Regions from separate parts of the Nonomuraea sp. CA-141351 genome, predicted to be linked through region 3. Evidence: riboswitches for the same ligand, from Rfam matches in the RefSeq annotation. Region 3 holds a riboswitch; each other region holds the start of a gene.
The links. A riboswitch is a leader RNA that binds a small molecule or an ion and turns the genes downstream of it on or off. The one in region 3 is predicted to bind thiamine pyrophosphate.
Positions count from the first base shown of each region.

Region 1: another riboswitch for thiamine pyrophosphate. It lies ahead of ACQPWU_RS00345 (purine-cytosine permease family protein); the one in region 3 lies ahead of thiO (glycine oxidase ThiO).
Region 2: another riboswitch for thiamine pyrophosphate. It lies ahead of tenA (thiaminase II); the one in region 3 lies ahead of thiO (glycine oxidase ThiO).

Region 1 covers NZ_CP191982.1:68,743-73,035, reverse strand. Annotated here, with positions in the region: gene ACQPWU_RS00360 (MFS transporter) at 1-502, opposite strand, end outside; gene ACQPWU_RS00355 (winged helix-turn-helix transcriptional regulator) at 579-1,013, shown strand; gene ACQPWU_RS00350 (rhodanese-like domain-containing protein) at 1,010-1,333, shown strand; TPP riboswitch at 1,408-1,521, shown strand; gene ACQPWU_RS00345 (purine-cytosine permease family protein) at 1,512-2,843, shown strand; gene ACQPWU_RS00340 (methylated-DNA--[protein]-cysteine S-methyltransferase) at 2,809-3,381, opposite strand; gene ACQPWU_RS00335 (PAS domain S-box protein) at 3,477-4,293, shown strand, end outside.
Region 2 covers NZ_CP191982.1:7,077,039-7,081,331, forward strand. Annotated here, with positions in the region: gene ACQPWU_RS33440 (BTAD domain-containing putative transcriptional regulator) at 1-1,991, shown strand, start outside; gene tenA (thiaminase II) at 2,002-2,685, opposite strand; TPP riboswitch at 2,677-2,771, opposite strand; gene ACQPWU_RS33450 (ABC transporter substrate-binding protein) at 2,918-3,970, shown strand; gene ACQPWU_RS33455 (ABC transporter permease) at 3,967-4,293, shown strand, end outside.
Region 3 covers NZ_CP191982.1:4,015,605-4,019,897, forward strand. Annotated here, with positions in the region: gene ACQPWU_RS19070 (thiazole synthase) at 75-830, opposite strand; gene thiS (sulfur carrier protein ThiS) at 823-1,023, opposite strand; gene thiO (glycine oxidase ThiO) at 1,020-2,150, opposite strand; TPP riboswitch at 2,140-2,256, opposite strand; gene ACQPWU_RS19085 (NAD(P)/FAD-dependent oxidoreductase) at 2,316-3,479, shown strand; gene ACQPWU_RS19090 (Rv2175c family DNA-binding protein) at 3,510-3,884, shown strand; gene thiE (thiamine phosphate synthase) at 3,862-4,293, shown strand, end outside.

The sequences.
Region 1 (4,293 bases), 3.9 Mb from region 3:
CGGGTGCGAAGAAGACCCAGCGCCAGCCGAACGCGGTCAGCAGGCCGCCGATCACCAGCCCGAGCGCGAAGCCGCCCGCGGCCGTGCCGGCGTAGATGAGCAGGGCCCGGTTCCGCTGCGGGCCCTCGGGGAAGGTCGTGGTGAGCAGGGAGAGCCCGGCGGGGGTCATGAACGCGGCGGCCACTCCCGTGACGAACCTGGCCACCAGCAGCACCCACCCCTCATGAGCGAATCCGCCGAGCCCGGAGAAGGCCAGGAACACCCCCAGCCAGATCAGGAACATCCGCCGCCGGCCCAGCAGGTCCGCCGCCCGGCCGCCGAGCAGCATGAAGCCGCCGTAGCCGAGCACGTACGCGCTCACGACCCCGCTCAGCACGCCGGTGGACAGTCCCAGGTCGGCCCTGATGGACGGGAGGGCGACGTTGAGCATGGCCACGTCGATGCCCTCGAGAAAGATGGCTCCGCACAGAACGATCAGCACGCCCCAAGAGCGAGCAGGCATGACAAACTCCCGGTTACTTCTAGGAAGGTCGGTTATCTCTTGTAACCGGACACATCATCGGCGACCATGAAATGTCATGGAAGAAGGCACTTTGGAATCACTCGGTTACTGCGACAGCACCGTGGAAGACGACTACGACGTACGCCAGTGGGACACGCGTGAGGACTGCGAGGTCCGGCAGATACTCGACCGCGTCGCGGACAAGTGGTCGCTGCTCGTGATCGCCCTGCTCGACTGCCAGACCCTGCGCTTCACCCAGCTGCGCCGCGAGATCGACGGCGTCAGCCAGCGCATGCTCAGCGTGACCCTGCGCCAGCTCGAGCGCGACGGTCTGGTCAGCCGCACGGTCCATCCCGTCGTGCCGCCCAGGGTGGACTACGCGCTGACACCGCTCGGCCGTACCCTTCACCAGACCATCAAGGCGCTGGTCACGTGGACGGAGGAGCACCAGCAGGAGATCGCCACGGCCCGTGCCGCCTACGACGCGCGGCGCGAGATGATGGAGTCATGACCGTTCCTGAGATAGAAGCCAGTGCCATTCCCGACGACGCCTACCTGCTCGACGTCCGAGAGCAGGAAGAGTGGGTCGCCGGGCACGCGCCGGAGGCAGTCCACATCCCCATGACCCAGATCCAAGGGCGGGTCGACGAGGTGCCCGGTGACCGGACGGTCTACGTCGTCTGCCGGGTCGGCGGCCGGTCCCTGCAGGTCGCGGCCTGGCTCAACCAGCTCGGGCGCGACGCGGTCAACGTCGGTGGCGGCATGCAGTCGTGGGAGTACGCGCGGCGCCCGATGGTCAGTGAGACTGGTCAAACGCCCTTCGTGGCATAAAAAGGTCCAAAAGAGCGCGTAAAGCCTCCCTGTGGCGTTTCTGCCGCCACTAGGGCATGATGAGGGCGCTAACTTCAGATCGTCGCGGGAGCTCGGGGTTCCGGGCTGAGAGGGCAGCAAGAGATCCGCTGCCGACCGCCTGAACCTGTCCGGGTAATGCCGGCGTAGGGAGTGTGCGATGACGCATGTCGCCGACGAAGTTCCCCTGACTCTCGAGGGCAGGCCGCCCAAGACCCTTGGCGTGCTCGATCAGGGTGCGCTCTGGGCGAACCTCGGGGTCAGCCTCCTGGGCTTCTCCGGGGCGCTGCTCCTGCTCGACCCGCTCGGCAACGCACCGCTCAGCCTGGCCGCCGCGCTGGTGGCCGTCGTGGTGGGCAGCCTGATCGGCACGGCCATGGTCGGCCTGTCCGCCGTCCCGGGCACGCGGACCGGGCAGCCCGCGATGGTGCTGCTGCGTGGGCTGTTCGGGGCGAGGATCTCGTACGTGCCCACGGTCCTGAACATCGTGCAGATGATTGGCTGGGGCGCGTTCGAGCTGTGGGTCATCGCCAAGGCGGCCGGCGCGATCTTCGGGGCGGTGCCGTACCAGGTGTGGGTGATCGTGGCGGGAGCGCTGACCACCGCCCTCACGATCTGGCCGCTCGGGTCGGTACGGATCCTGCGGCGGTACGTCACCATCGGCGTGATCGTGTCGCTGGTGTGGTTCGCCTGGTTCTTCCTGACCCGGGCCCCCGCGCACACCGGCGGGTCCTGGACGGCGTTCGCCCCGGCCGTGGACTACGTGATCGCGCTGTCGGTGTCGTGGGTGCCGATGGCGGCGGACTTCGCCCGGCACTCCAGGTCGGGCAGGGCCGCGTTCACCGGTGTGGTCGGCGGCTACACGCTGGCGCAGGTGGCCTGCCTGGGGCTCGGCGTGTACGCGGTGGCCATGGCGGGGGCGGACGTGGTGCAGGCCGATGGGACGTCGGTGTTCGGCCCGTTCGTCGCCGTGCCGTTGGGCGCGCTGTTCTTCGCCATCCTCGTGCTGCGCGAGACCGACCAGTCGTTCGCCAACGTCTACTCCACCACGGTCTCGCTGCAGAACCTGATGCCGCGCGTGGACCGGCGCATTCTCTCCGCCGCCATCGGCGTGCTGACCGTCGCGATCGCCCTGTTCGTGGACGTCAACTCGTACGGGGCGTTCCTGGGGGTGATCGGGGCGGTGTTCGTGCCGATGTTCGCGGTGCTGGCCGTGGACTACTTCGTGCTGGGCGGCTCGCGCGACTGGAACACCGCGGAGAACGCGCCCTCGCGCTGGTCGAGGCTGGTGCCGTGGGCGCTCGGCTTCGTGGCGTACTGGCTGACGACCTCCACGCCCACGGTCCCGCAGTGGGACGCCATCTGGCAGTCGGTCCGCGAGGTCATCGGCTTCACCCGGCAGCCGTGGATGAACGGCGCGCTCGGCGCGGCCATCGTGGCCGCGCTGGTGACGCTGCTCATCGGCTCGCTGGGGCGCGCTTCTCGACGTTGAGCAGGTGCTGCTTGGCCGCGGGTCCGCCCGCGTAGTCGCCGAGCCCGCCGTCCTCGCGCACCACCCGGTGGCACGGCACGATCACGCAGACGGGGTTGGAGGCCAGCGCGTTGCTGATCGCCCGCAGCGCGCGCGGCCTGCCGATGCTCGCGCCGATCGCCTCCAGCGTCGTCGTCGTGCCGTACGGGACCGCCATCGTCTTCTGCAGCACCGTTCGGGCGAACGACGTGGCCAGCGTCAGGTTCACCGGCGTGGCGAACGCGCGCAGGCGGCCCGAGAAGTACGCGTCCAGCTCCCTTCGCACCGGGTCGAGCCGGCGCGCGTCCGGCCCGATGAACGTGCCCACATGCCTCGTGATCAGCTCGAACACATTGTTCTCAGGCTCGAAGCTGCACGCCACGATGCCCTTGCCCGTCACCGCGAGGACCAGCCTGCCGACGGCGCCGTCATAGGTGCCGAAGGCGATGTCAGGTGGTGTCTCACCTCGATAGGTGTTGGAGGTCACGCGCAACAAGGCATCGAGATCACCACTCGACATGGCACCCACCCTCCCACCCACCGAGAATCGCCGTGACCGCAGCGTATCGGACGGATCGCCCGACGCACTCACCCTGCCACGGGCACTATGGAGGAGTGGGGGACGAATGGGCCGGGAGTGACGACGAGATAGCTCGTGCTGCGCTCGCCTGTTCGCCCAACGCCGTCATGGTCGTCGACCGGGATCAGAGCGTGCTGGTCTGGAACGAGGCGGCCGAGCGGCTGTTCGGGTGGACGGCGGAGGAGATGCTCGGGCGCCGGGCGCCGATCGTGCCGGGCGAGCTCACCGCCGAGCACAACGCCGTGCTCGAACGCGTACGCACCGGAGGCCAGGTCTCGGTCCGTACCAAGCGCTTACGCAACGACGGGACCGTCCTCGACGTGCGGGTCGACATCAGCGCGCTGCGCCTGGGCAGCGCCGTGGCCGGATACGTCTGCGTGCACCATCTCGCGCGGGCCGACGAGCTGGCCAGGAACCGCATGGCCCGCAGGGCGCAGCTGGTGCGCAGGCTGACCGACGTGGTCGGCGACATCAACTCCGAGCTGGAGCTCTCCGCCGTGCTCGACCGGATCTCGGCCAGCCTCACCGAGCTCACGGGGGCGGACGCGGGCGGGTTCGTGCTGATCGAGGGCGATCGGCTACGCCTGGTCAGCACGTACCAGCTGCCGGACGCCATCAGAGGCACTACCACGGACCTGCGCACCAGCCTCGTGGACAAGCTCTTACGCACCGGCAAGACCGTCCTGCTGCAGTCGGACGGGCTGGACGACCTGGTGTGGGCGCGGCTGAACGGCCTGCACACGATCGCGCTCGGCCTGGCCGCCGTCGGCGGGCGTCCGTACGGGGCCCTGTACGCGTTGTTCGCCGAGAGCACGCCAGGACACCTCGAACTGGAGCTGCTGGAACTGCTGG
Region 2 (4,293 bases), 3.1 Mb from region 3:
ACGGGCCGCCGTCGATCGCCGTGGTGACCGGGCAGCCCGGCGTCGGCAAGTCCGCGCTGGCCGTGCACTGCGCGCACGCCTTACGGGCGGAGTATCCGGCCGGGCAGCTCTATCTGTGCCTGGGTGGCACCGACGCGACTCCGGCCGACCCCCTCGACCTCCTGGCCGAGGCGCTGCGGGCGCTCGGCGTCGCGGAGCCGGCCCTGCCGCCCACGCTGCGTGAGCGGGCCTCGCTCTATCGCTCTCTGCTGTCCGAGCGGCCCATGCTGGTCTTCCTCGACGACGCCGCCGACACCGCGCAGGTGCGCGCCCTGCTGCCCGGCAACGGCTGCGCGGTGCTCGTCACGAGCCGGCGGCGGATCGCGGAGTTACCGGGCGCCCTCCAGCTCGAGCTCGACGTGCTGCCGCCCGCGGAGGCCGAGCAGCTGCTGGGCAAGATCGTCGGCGCCGAGCGGGTGGCCGGGGAGCGCGAGGCCGCCCAGGCGATCGTGCGCTCCTGTGGCCACCTGCCGCTGGCCGTCAGGGTGGCGGGGGCCCGGCTGGCGGGGCGGCCCGGCTGGCCGCTGAGCGTGCTGCGGCAGCGGCTGGACGACGAGACGAGCCGCCTCGACGAGCTGCGCGCAGGCGACCTCGAGGTACGCGGCTCGTTCGAGCTCAGCTACCGGCGGCTGCCCGGCGACGCGGCCCTGGCCTTCCGCGCGCTCGGCCTGCTCGGCTCGCACTCCGTGCCGGGCTGGGTGGCCGACGCCGTGCTCGACAGGCACCGGGCGGAGACCGTGGTCGACACCCTCGTGGACGCGAACCTCCTGCGCCTGGCCGGCACCGACCCCGTCGGCCAGCCCCGCTACCGCCTGCACGACCTGGTCCGCTGCGCCGCGAAGGAGAAGGCGGGCGGCCCGACCGTCGACGGGGCCGAGCGGCACGCGCTCATCAGGGTGCTCGGCGGCTGGCTGACCGCCGCCGAGCACGCCGCCACGCGGCTGCCGACCACCCTCTTCGGGCTGACGTCCGACGGGGCGCCCCGCTGGAGCCTGGAGCGGGAGACACTCGGCCGCCTGACCGCCGAGCCGCTGTCGTGGTTCGACGCCGAGCGGGAGTCCCTGGTGGAGGCGGTACGGCTGGCCGCCGACGCGGGCCTGGCGCAGTCCGCGTGGGGGCTGGCCGCGACCCTGGTCCCGTACTTCGATCTGCACTGCCGCCTGGAGGAGTGGCAGGTCACGCACCGCGTCGCCCTGGACAGCGCCCGCGCGGCCGGCGACCGCCACGGCGAGGCGGCCATGCTCCGCGGCCTGGCCCAGGTGTGCCTCTACCAGGACCGGTACGCCGAGGCCGGCGACATGTTCCGGCGGGCGCGAGCCATCTTCCACGAGCTGGGCGACACGCGGAGCGAGGCGATCTCGATCTGCGGGCTGGCGGCCGTCAACCAGTTCTCCGGCCGGCATCTCAGGGCGCTCGGGTCCTTCAGGCACGCGCTGGCCATGTTCCTGGCCATCGGGGACAGGAGCGGCGAGGCGTACGCGCGGCAGGCGATCGGGCGCGTCCACCTGTCGCTGCGTGACGTGCGCCAGGCCTCCAGGTGGCTCGGGGACGCACTGCGGCTGGCCGAGGAGCTGGGCGACGCCCACCGCGAGGGCTGCGTGTCGATGCAGCTCGGCCGCATGTACGACCTGGTCGCCGAGTCCGACAGGGCCATGCGGTTCCAGGGGCACGCGCTGGACATCTTCGAGTCGCTCGGGGATCGGCACTGCGGCGCGTACGCGATGCGGAACCTGGGCGGGCTCCAGGTGGCCAGGGGCGACCGGTCGGACGGCTCCGACCAGCTGGAGCGCTCGCTGGTGATCTTCCAGCAGCTCGGGGACCGGAGCGGCGAGGCCGACACCTACCAGACGCTGGGCGAGCTGTACCGGTCGGCCGGGCGCACGGCGCTGGCGCGCCACTACCTGCACCAGGCCCGCGAGCTGCGCAGGGAGCTCAGCGAGTCGTTCGCGTGACGGCGGGGTGTCAGGCCAGCCATCGCGCCGTGGGCCAGGTCTCGAGGCGCCAGGCGCTGTCCCAGAACATCCACTCGTACTCGGTGGCCCGGCAGAACGCCTCCTCCATCGCCTGGAGCGTCGCCGGGTCGGCGAGCTCGGCCAGCCGGTCCACGAGCGCCTTGGCCTGCTCCACCGAGGCCGCGAAGGACGGGTCGGAGTAGGTGGCGATCCAGGTCCGGTACGGGTGGCCGGGAGCGCCCGCCGTACGCTCGAGCAGCGCCGTACCGACGTCCTGGTACACCCAGAAGCACGGCAGCACGGCGGCGGCGAGCACGGGTAGCGGGGCGGCGAGCGCCGTCGCCTGCAGGTAGGACGAGTAGGCCAGGCAGGTCGGCGACGTGGCGATCCCCTCCGTCTGGCCGGCCGTCAGCCCGAACTCCTCGAGGTAACCGGCGTGCAGGCCGCGCTCGACGACCAGCGCCGTGTGCGCGCTCTGGGCGAAGAACGCGGCGTCGGCCGGGTCCGTGGCGCGGGCCGAGGCGGTCGCGAGCACCTTGGAGTACGCCACGAGGTAGCGCCCGTCCTGGACGAGGTAGAACGCGAAGCGGTCCCGGTCGAGGGTGCCGTCGCGGAGGGCGGTGTTGAACGGGTGGTTGTGGATCGCGTCGAGCAGCGTGGCCGTGCGCGTCCAGATCTTCTCGGAGAAAGTCAACGATGACGTCCCTTCGCTAGTGCGAACTAGATCAGGTTCGACGGGTGTGATCTCAGCCCGGCGCCCGGGCACCCCGCGTCGTGATCGACGTTAGCAGACTCGCTCCCCTCCCCACCTCCAGAGCACACCAGCAGAATACCCGATAAATCGGTAGGAAATGTTGCTTTTGCGGTCGGGGCGTGCCTATCGTGAGTGCGGGCTTGCTGCCGTCCCACGACAAGGACCATTCCGTATGCCTGTCTCCTCCCTGTTAAGACCGGCGCTCGCCGTACTCCTGCTCGCCGCGATGGCCGCGTGCGGTCAGAGCGGCGAGCGTGAACGGCCCGCGTCAACGCTCGCGGCGGACGCTCCGCTGCCGGCCTCCGTGCCCAAGGGCACCAAGTTGATCGTCGGAGACCCGCCGACCAAGGTGGCGCTCCAGCTCTCGGGCCAGATCGACAAGTTCTCGTTCGACATCGAGTGGGCCAACATCAGCGGCGGGCCACAGACGAGCGAGGCGTTCCGGGCGGACGCGCTGGACGTCGGCGCGGTCGCCGAGATCCCGCCCATCCACGCGACCTGGACCGGCCTGCCCGTCAAGATCGTGGCCTCCAAGTTCCGCAAGGACCCGCTCAACCACCCGACGTACGAGCTGGGCATCGCGCCGGGGGTGAGCGTGAAGACCCTCACCGACCTGCGCGGCAAGAAGATCGCATACAGCCCTGGCCAGGCGCAGGGCGCGCTGGTGCTCAAGGTGCTGAAGAAGGCCGGGCTCACCAAGGACGACGTCACCCTGGTCGAGCTGCCGAGCACCGGCGACGTCTACCCGAACGCGCTGGCCTCCAAGCAGGTGGACGTGGCCCCGATCGGCGGCGTCAACATCAAGCGGTACGCCGCCAAGTGGGGCAAGGACGGCGCCACCACCATCCGGCACGGTCTGCGTGACGACCCGGGCCACCTCTACGTGCGCACGGTCACCCTGCAGGACCCGGCCAAGGCCGCCGCGATCCGCGAGTACGTCGCCGCCTGGGCACGAGCCACGCGCTGGGTCTACGAGCATCCCAAGGAGTGGATCGAGGGCTACTACGTCAAGGACCAGGGCCTGTCCGCCGCCGACGGCCAGTACCTGGTCGACCTGGCGGGCGAGCCGGACATCCCGGGCGACTGGTCGGATGCCGTCGCCAGGCACCAGGAGACCATCGACATCCTGGCCAAGGAGACGGGGAACCCGCCGCTGAAGGCACAGGACCTGTACGACCTGCGCTTCCAGTCGGTGCAGGCGGACGCGCTGAAGGGCGGCGCATGATGACACTCGTCACCTCCCGGCCGGCCGCCGTCGCTCCCGCGCGGAACCGGCGCCGCCTGCGCCCCCGCCGCCCGATCAAGTTCGGCTTCCTGCTGGGCCCGTTCCTGCTGCTGGCGCTCTGGGCGGCCGCATCGGGCTCGGGCCTGCTCGACCCCCGGTTCCTGTCGGCGCCCTGGACCGTGGTCACCACCGCGGCCGACCTGATCGAGAACGGCCGCCTCCAGGACAACCTGCTGGCCTCGGTCCAGCGCGTGGTGCTGGGCCTGGCCATCGGCGTGCCGCTCGGCACGGTGCTCGCGCTCGTGTCCGGCCTCAGCCGCTGG
Region 3 (4,293 bases):
CCCTGCGGAACGCCCCCGCACCCGCGTCACGGCACCAGGCGCCTCAGGAGTCCTCAGCGCCTCATAAGGCCGCCTCAGGGGGTCATCGGAGATGAGGCCTCGGCGTAGCGCCGGCGCGGGATGCGGCCCGCCAGCCGCGCCAGCCGTCCCGCCGCCACTGCCCCTCTCATGGCCGCCGCCATGAGATCGGGCCGCTGCGCCCTCGTGACCGCCGTGGCCAGCAGCACGGCGTCGCAGCCCAGCTCCATCGCCAGCGCGGCGTCGCTGGCCGTGCCGATGCCCGCGTCGAGCACCACCGGAACCGAGGCGGCCTCGACGATCAGCTCGATGTTGTGCGGGTTGCGGATGCCGAGGCCCGAGCCGATCGGCGCGCCCAACGGCATCACGGCCGCGCACCCCGCCTGTTCCAGCCTGCGCGCCAGCGCGGGATCGTCCCCGATGTACGGCAGCACCACGAACCCGTCGGCCACCAGCCGCTCCGCCGCGTCGAACGTCTCGATCGGATCGGGCAGCAGCGTCCGCTCGTCGGCGATGACCTCCAGCTTGACCCAGTTCGTGCCGAGCGCCTCCCTGGCCAGCCGCGCCGTCAGCACGGCCTCGCCCGCGGTGAAGCAGCCCGCCGTGTTGGGCAGCACCTTGATGTCCCGCTTGCGCAGCACGTCGAGGACCGAGCCGCGGGAGCTCGGATCGAGCCGCCGCATGGCCACCGTGGTCAGCTCGGTGCCGGACGCGGCCAGCGCCTGGTCGAGCACTTCCAGCGAGGGCGCGCCGCCGGTCCCCATGATGAGCCGGGAAGCGAACTTCTCCCCGGCGATGATCAGATCATCCACCTTGCACCGCCGTCAGAACCTCCACCCGGTCACGGTCGCCGAGCGCCGTCGTCTCCCACGAGCTCCGCGTGACCACCTCGTCGTTCACGGCCACGGCCACTCCGGTGGTGGCCGAGGTCAATGTGCGTACGGCCTGCGCCACGGTCGTGCCGTCGGCCACCTCGTGCGCGGCCCCGTTGATCGTCACAATCATGAAATTTCCCGAAACCTTCCAGGCGCGCACAGCGCCGCCAGCTCGCCCTCTCGGCCCAGCAGGATGTCCGCCGTCAGCGGGGCCAGCAGCACGCCGCCCCGGTGGTGCCCGGTGGCCAGCGCGAGCCCCGGCGTGCCGCTCGGGCCGATGACCGGCAGGTTGTCCGGCGTGCCCGGCCTCAGCCCGGCCACCACGTCGGCCACCTCCAGCTCGGTGACGCCCGGCACCAGCTCCCTGGCGTCCCGCAGCAGCTCGTAGAGCCCGCCCGCCGTCACCCGGGTGTCGAACCCCATCTCCTCCTGGGTCGCCCCGACCACCAGCTCGCCGTCGCCCCGGGGGACGAGGTAGACCGGCGTGCCGTGCACGGTGCCGCGTACGCAGCGGGTGAGCAGCGGCTGCGGGGAACGCAACCGCATGATCTGCCCCTTGACCGGCCGCACCGGCACCTCCGCCAGCCTGGCGCTCCACGCCCCGGCCGCCAGGACGACCCGCTCCGCCCGCACCTCGGGCGGCCCTTCACCGGCGACCGCGCTCGCGCTGCCGGGGGGCTCGACGCGTACCCCTGTGACGCGGTCGCCGTCGCGCAGCAGCTCGCTGACGCGCGCCCGTACCAGCGGTACTTCGAGGCGGTCGAGAGCGGCGAGCAGCGCCGCCGTCACCCGGCGCGGGTCGACCCAGGCGTCGCCGGGGGCCAGCAGCCCGCCCCGCACGGAGGGGGCCAGCATGGGCTCCAGGCGGCGGCACTCGCGCCCGCTCAGCCGCTCGACGGGCAGCTCGAGCTTCTCCATGTACGCCGCCAGCTCGTCCAGAGCCGCCAGGTCGTCCGCCCCGAACGCCACGTCGAGCGTCCCGTCCGAACGCAGATCCAGGGCCTCGACACCCGCCAGGCCCGCGTCGGCGGCCAGCTCGGCGGCGAAGGCGGGCCAGCGGCGCAGCGACGCCACGCCCAGCCGCAGCAGCGGTAGCTCGGTGTAGGCGACCTCGCTCACCGGCGCCAGCATCCCCGCGGCCGCGTGCGAGGCACCCGAGGCCGGAGCGGGGTCCACCAGGGTGACCGGCCGCCCTTCGCGAGCCAGCCGCCAGGCCACGGAGAGCCCGACGACCCCGCCACCCACGATCACATCCATCCGCGCTCCCTTCGCCGGCATGATCCGGATCAGGTGTCTTGCGGTCGAAGGCCCGGTGAAGCCTTCCTCTCAGCCCGGTTACGGCCGGACTCCCGCGCGTCTTTTCGTCCCCAGCCTACGGCCTCGGCGCGACGGCCCGGCACCGCCCCCGTTAGGGTCATGAACGTGAATCATGTCGTGGTGGTAGGAGCCGGCCTGGCCGGGGTGCGCACCGTGGAAGCGCTGCGCGGGCGCGGATTCGACGGAAGGGTCACTCTGATCGGTGAGGAGCGCCATCGCCCCTACGACCGCCCGCCGCTGTCCAAGGCCGTGCTGTTCGGCGACGCCGACACCAGCTACGTCGGCACCGACCTGGCCGCGATCGACGTGGACTTCCGCCCCGGCGTCAGCGCCAAGTCGCTGCGCGCGGGCGTCGTGGAGACCACCGAGGGCGAGGTGCGCTACGACGGGCTGGTCATCGCCACCGGGGCCGAGCCGATCAGGCTGCCCGGCGACGGCCCGCAACACGTGCTGCGCACGATCGACGACGCCCACGAGCTCAGGGCCATGCTCGTCCCGGGCGCCCGCGTCGCGATCATCGGCGCGGGCTGGATCGGCGCCGAGGTGGCCACCGCCGCCCGCCGCGCCGGATGCGCGGTGACCGTGATCGAGGCGGGCGCGGCGCCGCTCGCGACCGCCGTCGGCGCCGAGATCGGGGCCCGCACCCAGCGCTGGTACGACGACATCGACCTGCGGCTCGGCACCATGGTCGACTCCGTGGACGAGGGCGGTGTGCGCCTGGTCGGCGGCGAGTTCGTGGACGCCCACGTGGTCGTCACGGGCATCGGTGTGCGCCCGGCCGTCGAATGGCTCACCGGTGCCGACATCGACCTCCACAACGGCGTGGTCGTGGACGAGCACCTGCGTGCCTCGCTCCCCAACACGGTCGCGGTCGGCGACTGCGCCGCCTGGTGGTCGCGCCGCTGGCAGACCAGGCTCAGGGTCGAGCACTGGGACACCGCGCTCAACGCCCCCGAGGTCGCCGCCGCGAGCCTGCTGGGCGAGGACGTGGCGTACGATCCCGTTCCGTACTTCTGGTCGGAGCAGTTCGGGCACATGGTGCAGTACGCCGGCCATCATCCGGCGGGGGAGCGGCTCGTCTACCGCGGCGACCCGGAGGGCAAGTGGTCGGCCGTCTGGCTCACGGCCGACGACGCGCTCGCCGCGGTGCTCGCCGTGGACCGGCCGCGAGACCTCGTGCAGGGACGCAGAATCATCGACGCGGGACACCGGCTCGACGCGGAACGCCTGGTAGATCCAGATGTCCCCCTACGGGATTGTGTTGTTTGAGCAAGCACGCCATGTGGTAGTTGTGGTTTCGTGACGCTTTCTGTTGCACAGATCGACCGGGAGACCGACCAGCTCGTAGCCGAGTGGCTCACTCTCCCCGAAGTGGCCTCGCGCCTGGACCTTTCGCTCGGGCGGGCCAAGCAACTCCTCAAGGACCACAAGCTGCTAGGCGTGCGCCGGGGCAGCGGCGGGCCGCAGGTGCCTGCGGTGTTCCTCGATGGAAAGGACGTGATGAAGGGCCTGCCCGGCACACTGACCGTGTTGCTGGACGCCGGCTACGACGATGTCGAGTCGCTGCGCTGGCTCTTCACCCCAGACGAGTCCCTGCCCGGGTCGCCGATCGAGGCGATCAAGGCCGGCCGTCACACTGAGGTCAAGCGGCGTGCCCAAGCCCTCGCTTTCTGAGGCCCGCCTCTATCTCTGCACCGACGGTCGCCGCGACCGCGGCGACCTGGCAGAGTTCCTCGATTCGGTGCTGGCCGGCGGCGTGGACATCATCCAGCTGCGGGAGAAGGGCCTGGAGGCACGCGAAGAACTCGCACTCCTCGAAGTCTTCCGCGACGCCTGCGACCGGCACGGCAAGCTGCTGGCCGTCAACGACCGGGCGGACATCGCGTACGCCGCCCGGCCCGACGTGCTCCACCTGGGGCAGGACGACCTTCCTGTGACGGTCGCGCGAGAGATACTCGGCGACGACATCGTCATCGGACGGTCTACCCACTCCGCCGCCGAGGCTTCCGCCGCGGCCGTGGAGCCGGGCGTCGACTACTTCTGCTGCGGCCCCATCTGGCCCACGCCCACCAAGCCAGGCCGC